Linked DNA regions of Skermanella sp. TT6. The protein of the gene in region 1 interacts with the protein of each later gene in a pairwise test. Links are inferred from orthologs where the notes say so. Each region holds a gene or a part of one and is shown on either strand. Other genes may lie near its edges. The genes, in order: IGS68_RS13485, IGS68_RS27155 and IGS68_RS12540.

Evidence for each region.
Region 2: the proteins of IGS68_RS13485 (region 1) and IGS68_RS27155 interact in binary tests that used the Escherichia coli proteins (3 or more experiments, as listed by UniProt). The link is inferred for Skermanella sp. TT6 from one-to-one orthologs.
Region 3: the proteins of IGS68_RS13485 (region 1) and IGS68_RS12540 interact in binary tests that used the Escherichia coli proteins (3 or more experiments, as listed by UniProt). The link is inferred for Skermanella sp. TT6 from one-to-one orthologs.

The regions. Positions count from the first base shown.
Region 1 is NZ_CP067420.1:2,856,770-2,859,747, reverse strand. The notes cover bases 1-2,825. They hold IGS68_RS13485 (P-II family nitrogen regulator), read right to left. Parts: upstream 1,676-2,825; coding sequence 1,325-1,675; downstream 1-1,324. Other genes in these bases: IGS68_RS13475 (NAD(P)H-hydrate dehydratase), read left to right, coding at 2,184-2,825; glnA (type I glutamate--ammonia ligase), read right to left, coding at 1-1,002. Outside these bases: more of IGS68_RS13475, read left to right, coding at 2,826-2,978. UniProt on the Escherichia coli protein: P-II indirectly controls the transcription of the glutamine synthetase gene (glnA). P-II prevents NR-II-catalyzed conversion of NR-I to NR-I-phosphate, the transcriptional activator of GlnA. When P-II is uridylylated to P-II-UMP, these events are reversed.
Region 2 is NZ_CP067420.1:5,807,513-5,811,072, reverse strand. What follows is about bases 150-3,556. They hold IGS68_RS27155 ([protein-PII] uridylyltransferase), read left to right. Parts: upstream 150-491; coding sequence 492-3,356; downstream 3,357-3,556. Other genes in these bases: IGS68_RS27150 (hypothetical protein), read left to right, coding at 3,353-3,490; IGS68_RS27160 (hypothetical protein), read right to left, coding at 150-216. Also shown: more of IGS68_RS27160, read right to left, coding at 1-149.
Region 3 is NZ_CP067420.1:2,663,252-2,666,403, forward strand. The notes cover bases 47-3,045. They hold IGS68_RS12540 (two-component system sensor histidine kinase NtrB), read left to right. Parts: upstream 47-980; coding sequence 981-2,111; downstream 2,112-3,045. Other genes in these bases: dusB (tRNA dihydrouridine synthase DusB), read left to right, coding at 47-981; ntrC (nitrogen regulation protein NR(I)), read left to right, coding at 2,111-3,045. Also shown: more of dusB, read left to right, coding at 1-46; more of ntrC, read left to right, coding at 3,046-3,152.

The DNA.
Region 1 (2,978 bases):
GGCCAGCAGCACCGGAGCCTCGTAGCCCGGAACCAGACGCTTGTAGCTGTTGGTCGACGGGTTGGTGAAGGCGTTCAGCGCGCGGGCGTGCTTGATGATGCCGCCGATGTAGTACAGCGCTAGGTCGGACAGGTCGGCGTAGCCCGAGCCGGCGAAGATCGGCTGGCCATCCTTCCAGATCGACTGGTGGCAGTGCATGCCCGAGCCGTTGTCGCCGTAGACCGGCTTCGGCATGAACGTCGCGGTCTTGCCGTAGGCCGCGGCGACGTTATGCACGACATACTTGAACTGCTGCATGTTGTCGGCGGTCTTGACCAGCGTGTCGAACTTGATGCCGAGCTCGTGCTGGGAAGCGGCCACCTCGTGGTGGTGCTTCTCGATCTCGACGCCCATCTCGCCCAGGACGGTCAGCATCTCGGCGCGCAGGTCCTGCCCCGAGTCGATCGGCGGAACCGGGAAGTAGCCGCCCTTGACGGCCGGGCGGTGGCCCAGGTTGCCCTCGGGGAGTTCCTTGCCGGTGATGTACGGGCCTTCCTCGCTGTCGATCTTGTAGAAGCACTGGTTCATCGAGACTTCGTAGCGGACGTCGTCGAACACGAAGAACTCGGCTTCCGGACCGAAATAGGCGGTGTCGCCGATGCCGGCCGCTTCCATGTGCGCCTGGGCCGCCTTGGCGATCGAGCGCGGGTCGCGGTTGTAGGGCTGGCCGCTGGAGGGCTCGTACACGTCGCAGAAGATGTTCAGCATCGGCTGGGCCGCGAACGGGTCCATCACCGCGGTCGCCGCGTCCGGCATCAGGGTCATGTCGGACTCGTTGATCGCCTTCCAGCCCGCTATCGATGAACCGTCGAACATGATGCCGTCGGTGAAGGCTTCTTCGTTCATCGTGGAGACGTGCTGCGCGGTGTGCTGCAGCTTGCCGCGCGGGTCGGTGAAGCGAAGGTCGACGTACTTGACGTCGTGTTCCTTGATCAGGTCGAAGACCTTGCTGATGTCAGACATGCCTCGGGATCCGTTTCTATGGTTGACGCTGGCTCGCTCCCGCCGAGGAGGACGGGGAGAAACCGATTTTGGTGACGCGCGCGGGCGTTGTTATGTCACGACCTTTCCGGACGCACAATCCACAGCTTATCCGTCAGCGGAATTGCGGCGACGTGGCTGTCCGGCCGGCTTTGCCCGCGATGTCGATGGAGCCGGACGCGCGGCCGGGATCGGCCGGCGCCAAGGTCTTATCCGGGATCGGCCGCGGCGGCTTTCCGCGCTGCGCGCGAATCGCCGTGGGCCGTCCGAATGGGGTGGAGCGGTCGGGGACGGTCGATGCGCGTCAGACGGCGTCGCTTCCCTTCTCGCCGGTTCGAATCCGGACGACTTCCTCGACCGGAGTCACGAAGATCTTGCCGTCGCCGATGCGGCCGGTGTGGGCAGCCGTCTGGATGGCCTCGATGGCGCGGTCGACCAGACTGTCGTCCATCACCACCTCGATCTTCACCTTCGGCAGGAAGTCCACGACGTATTCCGCGCCACGGTACAATTCCGTATGACCCTTCTGCCGCCCGAAGCCCTTGGCCTCGGTGACGGTAATGCCCTTGATGCCGACCTCGTGAAGGGCTTCCTTCACTTCGTCGAGCTTGAACGGCTTAATGATGGCTTCGATTTTTTTCATGATGCTGATCAACGACTCCCCGTGGATGGCGGCGCGCCACCGAGCGGTGCTCATCATCCCGTAAAGCACGGGGCATGCCAACGCCCGATTGCCTTGCCGGAACACGCGGGACGGCCTTTCCGCAGCAGCGCCTGCCGCCGCAGCCGGCACGGATCTGATGAACCGGTGTGCATATTGCCTAAACAGTGTGCAGCTTGACATGTCACGCCGCCGCGTGGCGCTTCGGCCGCCGGAGGTCGATTTCGTCCCTTGACGGGGCTCCGGCGATTTGGCATAGACACGGCCCCAACGGTGGCGGCGGTAGCTCAGTTGGTAGAGCCCTCGGTTGTGGTCCGAGTGGTCGTGGGTTCGAGTCCCATCCGTCGCCCCATCCCGTCCCGGGAAATTCACTTCAGGTCCAGGCGAAGTCGGCGCATCCTGCGGCCCCCCTTGGGGAGTGCGGGCTGTTATGCTGCGCCCCACGCCGTTCTGCCGGCATGCGGCCGGCCGACATGGCCGAGTTCGAACCGGGAGTTCTCCGATGGCAGCACAGAACGCTTTGCTGACGGTCGCCGAGATGTATCGTGCGGACGCGCTCACGATCGAGGGCGGCGTCTCCGGCGAAACCCTGATGGAGGCGGCCGGGGCCGCCGTCGCCCGGGCCGTCGCGGCCCGCCGGCCGCCCGGCACCGTGGCCGTGCTCTGCGGGCCCGGCAACAACGGCGGCGACGGTTTCGTGGTCGCCCGCCTGCTTGCGGGGCAGGGATGGTCGGTGCGGGTCGGGCTGCTCGGCAGCCGCGAGGCGCTGCGGGGCGACGCCGCCGTCATGGCGGGCCGCTGGAACGGGACGGTGGCGCCCCTCGCGCCAGAATTGCTCGACGGGGCCGATGTCGCGGTGGACGCCCTGTTCGGGGCCGGCCTGTCCAAGCCGCTGGAGGGCATGGCGCGGGCCATGGTCGAGGACCTCGCCGCCCGCGCCATTCCGACGGTGGCGGTGGACGTCCCCAGCGGCGTCCACGGCGATACGGGCGCCGTGCTCGGCGCCGCGGCGCCGGCTTCCGTGACGGTCACCTTTTTCCGGAAGAAGCCCGGGCATCTGCTGTTGCCCGGTCGCGTCCTGTGCGGCGACCTGGTGGTGGCCGACATCGGAATTCCCGACCGGGTGCTGGACCGGATCGCGCCGAGGCTCGCCGAGAACGGGCCGGCATCCTGGCTTTCGGGATTTCCCTGGCCGAGGCTCGACGGCCACAAGTTCGACCGGGGCCACGCCGTTGTGTTCGGGGGCACCCGGATGACCGGTGCCGCCCGCCTGGCTGCCCGGGCGGCGCGGCGAGTC
Region 2 (3,560 bases), 3.0 Mb from region 1 along the record:
TATCCAGGCTTGCTGCTTCAGCCAGATCCCGAAGATCACGACGGTTCCCGGCCCCATTCGCCGGTGGTGGGCAGGGCCAGCAGCGAGAAGCAGTTCCTGCTCGGGCAGGAATATCTCATGCGACCAGCCCTGACTCTCGATCAGCAGAAACGCCGGCCGGCGGCGCTCGAACTGCTGACGCTGAACCACCCGGATCATCATATCAACGCCAAACATGCCTTTCCCGCAGGTGTGTGCCTGGCCGGCTGGCTGGCCGAATGCCCGAGCGAGATCAGGGGCGACCAAGTCTACTGGAATTCGAAACGGAGAGCGAAAGTGGCGACGGCAAAAGCGGCGTCAGGGTGACGGCCGGTGCCGAATGGCACCCCTGCCGATCCCGCAGGGGTCAAAATTTTTACGGTGTGGTCCATATAACGGATCGACAGGGTGTGGTCCCGCCGGAGCGAGCCGGTCGGACGGTGCCGTCCAGACCGTGAGTGCGTTGAGTCGACATGCTGACCCTTTCCGACACCATCCCCGATCGCCGGGCCATCGTCTCCAAGCGGCGCCTGGTCGCCGAGCTCCAGTCCCTGGCGGAAGAGCACGGTACGGGCGCCGCGCTGCGCCCGCACACGCTGGCGGCCCTGCGCAAGGCGCTGGACGACGGGCGCGCCGAGGTGCGGCGGCGGCTGGAGGCGGGGGGGACCGGCACCGACTGCGTGCGCCAGAACGCCTACCTGATGGACCAGGTGATCCGGGCGCTGGCCGAGCATACGGCCGGCATCATCTTCCCCGTCGCCAACCCGACCTCGGGCGAGCATTTCGCGATCGTGGCGATCGGCGGCTACGGGCGGGGCGAGATGGCGCCGTTCTCGGACGTGGACCTGCTGTTCATGCTGCCCTACAAGCGGACGCCGCGGGTCGAACAGGTGTTCGAGTACATGCTCTACATGCTGTGGGACCTGGGGCTGAAGGTCGGCCATGCCGTGCGCTCGGTGGACGAGTGCATCCGGCAGGCCAGGGGCGACGTGACGATCCGCACCAGCCTGCTCGAGTCGCGCTTCCTGCACGGGGAAGAGAAGCTGTACGCCGAGCTGCGCCGCCGCTTCACCAAGGAGATCGCGACCGGGACCGGCCCCGCCTTCATCGAGGCCAAGCTGGCCGAGCGCGACGCCCGCCACCGCCGCCTGGGCGACAGCCGCTACGTGCTGGAACCCAACATCAAGGAGGGCAAGGGGGGGCTCCGCGACCTGCAGACCCTGTTCTGGATCGCCAAGTATTATTACCAGGTGGACGACGTCTCCGAGCTGCTGGACAAGGGCGTCCTGCTGGAGGAGGAGGTCGCCAAGTTCGCCAAGGCGCAGGACTTCCTGCTGACCGTGCGCTGCCACCTGCATTACCTGGCCGGACGGGGCGAGGACCGGCTGACCTTCGACGTGCAGGCGGACATCAGCCGGCGGCTGGGCTATGTGGACCATGCCGGGCTGATCGGGGTCGAGCGCTTCATGAAGCACTATTTCCTGGTCGCCAAGGACGTCGGCGACCTGACCCGGATCTTCTGCGCCAACCTGGAGGCGGAGGCCAAGCGCCAGCCGCGCTTCAGCCTGCTGCGCATCGCCCTGGCGCGCAAGGACATCGAGGGCTTCCTGCTGGACGGCGAGCGGCTGAACGTGCGCTACGACCGGCAGTTCAAGGACAACCCCGTGGACACGATCCGGCTGTTCCACGTGGCGCAGGTCAACGGGCTGGACATCCACCCCAACGCGCTGCGGGCGCTGACCCGCGCGCTGGGCGTGGTGGGGCCGAAGCTGCGGGCCGACCATGATGCCAACCGGCTGTTCCTGGAGATGCTGACCTCGCGCAAGGACCCGGAGGTGCCGCTGCGCCGGATGAACGAGGCCGGCGTGCTGGGGCGCTTCGTGCCCGATTTCGGCCGGATCGTCGCCCAGATGCAGTACGACATGTACCATGTCTTCACGGTGGACGAGCACACGCTGTTCGCGCTGGGCATCCTGCACGACATCGAGTCGGGCGGGCTGAGGGACGAGCTGCCGCTGGCCAGCGAGGTGGTCCACAAGCTGGTGTCGCGCCGGGCGCTGTATGTCGCGATGCTGCTGCACGACATCGCCAAGGGGCGCGGCGGCGACCATAGCGTGCTGGGCGCCAAGGTGGCGGAGAAGCTGTGCCCGCGCCTGGGGCTGAGCGCGGAGGAGACGGAGACCGTCGCCTGGCTGGTCCGCTGGCATCTGACCATGTCGGACGCCGCCTTCAAGCGCGACCTGGAGGACGACAAGACCATCCGCGACTTCGTCGAGCTGGTCCAGTCGCCGGAACGGCTGCGGCTGCTGCTGGTGCTGACCACCGCCGACATCCGGGCGGTCGGCCCCGGCCGCTGGAACGGCTGGAAGGCCACCCTGCTGGCCGAACTGTACCATCGCGCCGAGGACCTGATGTCCGGCGTGGTCAGCGCCCAGCGGCGCGAGCGCCGGGTCAACGCCGCCCAGGCGGCGCTGCGCGGGCTGCTGGCCGACTGGAGCGAGGCCGAGATCGAGAGCCACCTTGCCCACGGCTACCCGGCCTACTGGCTCAGCTTCGATCCCGAGACCCACGCCCGCCACGCGCGGCTGATGCGCAACGCCGACCGGGACGGCGCGCCGCTGACGGTGGACACCCGGATCGACCGGGGCCGGGCGGTCACCGAGGTGACGATCTACACCCACGACCATCCGGGCCTGTTCTCCCGGCTGGCCGGCGCCTTCGCGCTGGCAGGCGCCACCATCCTGGACGCCAAGATCTTCACCATGACCAACGGCATGGCGGTGGACGTCTTCTCGGTCCAGGACGCCGCCGGCGGGCCGTTCGACAGCGGCGACAAGCTGGCCAAGCTGTCGGTCATGATCGAGCGCACCCTGTCCGGCCAGCTCCGTCCCTTGCAGGAGCTGGCGAAGCGCAAGCCGGCGATCAACAACCGCACGCGGGTGTTCAAGGTGCCGCCGCGGGTGCTGATCGACAACAAGGCCAGCACCACCCACACCGTGATCGAGCTGAACGGGCGCGACCGGCCGGGCCTGCTGTACGACGTGACCCGGGCGCTGACCAACCTCAGCCTCCAGATCTCCTCGGCCAAGGTCTCGACCTATGGCGAGAAGGCGATCGACGTGTTCTATGTGAAGGACGTGTTCGGGCTGAAGATCACGCACGAGAGCAAGCTGGCCCAGATCCGCGAGAAGGTGCTGACCGCGCTGAGCGACCCGATCGCCGAGGCCCAGGCGGACAGCGGCCGGTTCTCCGCGGCGGAGCGCAGCCGGGCGCGCTCCCGGCAGAAGAAGCCGGCGGTTCCCCGGCGCAAGACCCCGGCGGAGTCGGCGGCGGAATGACGCGCCTGGGAGCCCTCCTGGTTGCCCTGGCCCTGTCCGTCCTGCTGGCGGCCTGCGCCGTCCCGACCCCCAACGTGGAGGTCAGCGGCGGCAGCGCCAGCCCGACGCGCTGGCGGGTCGGCATTCCGTTCTGAGGTCGCTTTTCCCGAAGGTTCGTCTTTTTTGCCGCAGATGAACGGCGATGGAAGAGGATATTCATGGGTT
Region 3 (3,152 bases), 190 kb from region 1 along the record:
ATCAACATCGGATCCATCAGGATCGACGACCCCGTCATCCTGGCCCCCATGTCGGGCGTATCGGACATGCCGTTCCGCCGGCTGGTCAAGCGAGCCGGCGCCGGCCTCGTCGTGTCGGAAATGATCGCGAGCCAGGCGATGATCCGCGCGTCGCGCCAGACCATGAAGATGGCGACCAACTGCGCCGAAGAGTTTCCCATGGCCGTGCAGCTCGCCGGATGCGAGCCCGCGGTCATGGCGGAAGCGGCCAGGCTGAACCAGGATCGGGGCGCCGCGCTGATCGACATCAATTTCGGCTGCCCGGTCAAGAAGATCGTCAACGGGCACGCCGGATCGTCCCTGATGCGGGACGAGGTCCATGCCGCCCGCATCCTGGAGGCGACGGTCAAGGCGGTGAACGTTCCGGTCACGCTGAAGATGCGGCTGGGCTGGGACGACGCGAACCGCAACGCCCCCAATCTGGCGCGGATTGCACAAGAATGCGGCATCCGCATGGTCACGGTCCATGGGCGCACTCGGTGCCAGTTCTACACCGGCACCGCCGACTGGAAGGCGATCCGCGCGGTGAAGGAGGCGGTCTCGATCCCGGTCATCGCCAACGGCGACATGACCGCCTTCGAGGACGTGACCCGCTGCCTGGCGGAGTCCGGCGCGGACGGAGTCATGATCGGCCGGGGGACCTATGGCCGCCCCTGGTTCATCGGGCAGGTCATCCATTACCTGCGCACCGGCGAGCGCCTGCCCGATCCGCGGCTCGAAGACCAGCTCGCCACCCTTATCGAACATTACGAGGCCATGCTGGAACATTACGGCACCGACGCCGGCGTCAAGATCGCCCGCAAGCATGTTTCCTGGTACAGCAAGGGTTTGCCCGGCTCGGCCGAGTTCCGCGCCGAGGTCAATCGCGTCTCCGATCCGGCCGTCGTGCTCGGCATGATCCGGTCCTTCTACTCCCCCGAGATCGAACGGATGGCAGCTTGATGGCGCGCGCGGTAACCCCCCTGCGGCGGAAGGCGATGCGGCAGGAGATAGACCCCTCCGGCATCCTCAACGCCCTGCCCGACCCGGTGCTGGTGATCGGCCACAGGAACGAGATCCGGTACGTCAACCTGGAAGCCCAGGAGTTCTTCGAATGCGGCGCCGCGGCCCTGATCGGGCAGCCGCTGACCGACCTGCTGCCGTCGGACAGCCCGGTCTTCTTCCTGATCGAGCAGGCATTGGCCGGCGGCGCCAGCATGTCGGAATACGGCGTGACCCTCGACACCCCCCGGATCGGCATCCACCTGGTCACGGTCCGCGTGGCCCCGCTGGGCGAGCCGGCGGATTGCGTGGTGATGTCGCTCCATGAGAAGTCGATCACCCGCAAGATCGACAACCAGCTTACCCACCGGAACGCCGCCCGCTCGGTCACCGCCATGGCCGCGATGCTGGCCCACGAGGTCAAGAACCCGCTGTCCGGCATCCGCGGCGCCGCGCAGCTGCTGGAACAGAACGCGTCCGAACCCGACCGGGAGCTGACCCGGCTGATCTGCGACGAGTCCGATCGCATCGTGGCGCTGGTCGACCGGATGGAGGTGTTCTCCGACAAGCGGCCGCCGGAGCGGACGGCGGTCAACATCCACAGCGTGCTGGAGCATGTCCGCAAGGTGGCCCAGAGCGGCTTCGCCCGGACGGTCCGCTTCACCGAACGCTACGACCCGTCCCTGCCGGACGTGTATGGCAACCGCGACCAGCTGATCCAGGTTTTCCTCAACCTGATTAAAAATGCGGCAGAAGCTGTTCCCGAACAGGGCGGCGAGATCATCCTGAGCACGGCCTACCAGCACGGCGTCCGGCTGGCGGTTCCCGGCACCGACAGCCGCGTCCACCTGCCGTTGCTGATCAGCGTGCAGGACAATGGCAACGGCATACCGGAGGATCTCCGGTCGCATCTGTTCGATCCGTTCGTCACGACCAAGCGGAACGGAACCGGCCTGGGTCTTGCATTGGTTGCGAAACTGATTGGCGACCATGGCGGAGTCATCGATTTCGAGACGCTGCCGCGCCGAACCGTATTCAAGGTATCGCTACCCATGTATGCCGATTTCGAACAGTCTCTGGAGCCGTCGTAATGCCGTCATCGACGATCCTGGTCGCCGATGACGACCGCGCGATCCGCACTGTGCTGAACCAGGCCCTGATCCGGCTGGGCCATGACGTGCGGACCACGGGGAACGCGTCGACCCTGTGGCGTTGGGTCGCTGACGGGCAGGGCGACCTCGTCATCACCGACGTGGTGATGCCGGACGAGAACGGGCTCGACCTGATCCCGCGCATAAAGAAGATCCGTCCCGAGCTGCGCGTCATCGTGATGAGCGCGCAGAACACGCTGATGACCGCGGTCAAGGCGGCCGAGCGGGGCGCCTTCGAGTACCTGCCCAAGCCGTTCGACCTGAAGGAACTGGTCAGCGTGGTGGAGCGCGCGCTCAGCGCGCCGCAGCCGCTCGCCCTCAACGGCAACAGCGTCCTCGACGATGCCGAGACCGAGGAGCAGCTCCCCCTGATCGGCCGCTCGGCGGCGATGCAGGAGATCTACCGGGTGCTGGCCCGGCTGATGGGCACCGACCTGACGGTGATGATCACCGGCGAGTCCGGCACCGGCAAGGAGCTGGTCGCCCGCGCGCTCCATGAGTACGGCAAGCGCCGCAGCGGCCCCTTCGTCGCGATCAACATGGCCGCGATCCCGCGCGAGCTGATCGAGTCGGAGCTGTTCGGCCACGAGAAGGGCGCCTTCACCGGCGCCACCACCCGTTCCACCGGCCGGTTCGAGCAGGCCCAGGGCGGCACCCTGTTCCTGGACGAGATCGGCGACATGCCGCTGGAAGCCCAGACCCGGCTGCTCCGCGTCCTGCAGGAGGGGGAATACACGACGGTAGGCGGCCGCACGCCGATCAAGACCGACGTCCGGATCATCGCGGCGACCCACCGCGACCTGCGCACGCTGATCCGCCAGGGCCTGTTCCGCGAGGATCTGTTCTACCGGCTCAACGTCGTGCCGATCCGCCTGCCTCCGCTCCGGGAACGGAGCGAGGACATCCCGTCGCTGGTCCGCCACTTCCTGACCCTGACCTCCGCCCAGGGGCTGCCGATCAAGAGCATCGACGGCCCGGCTA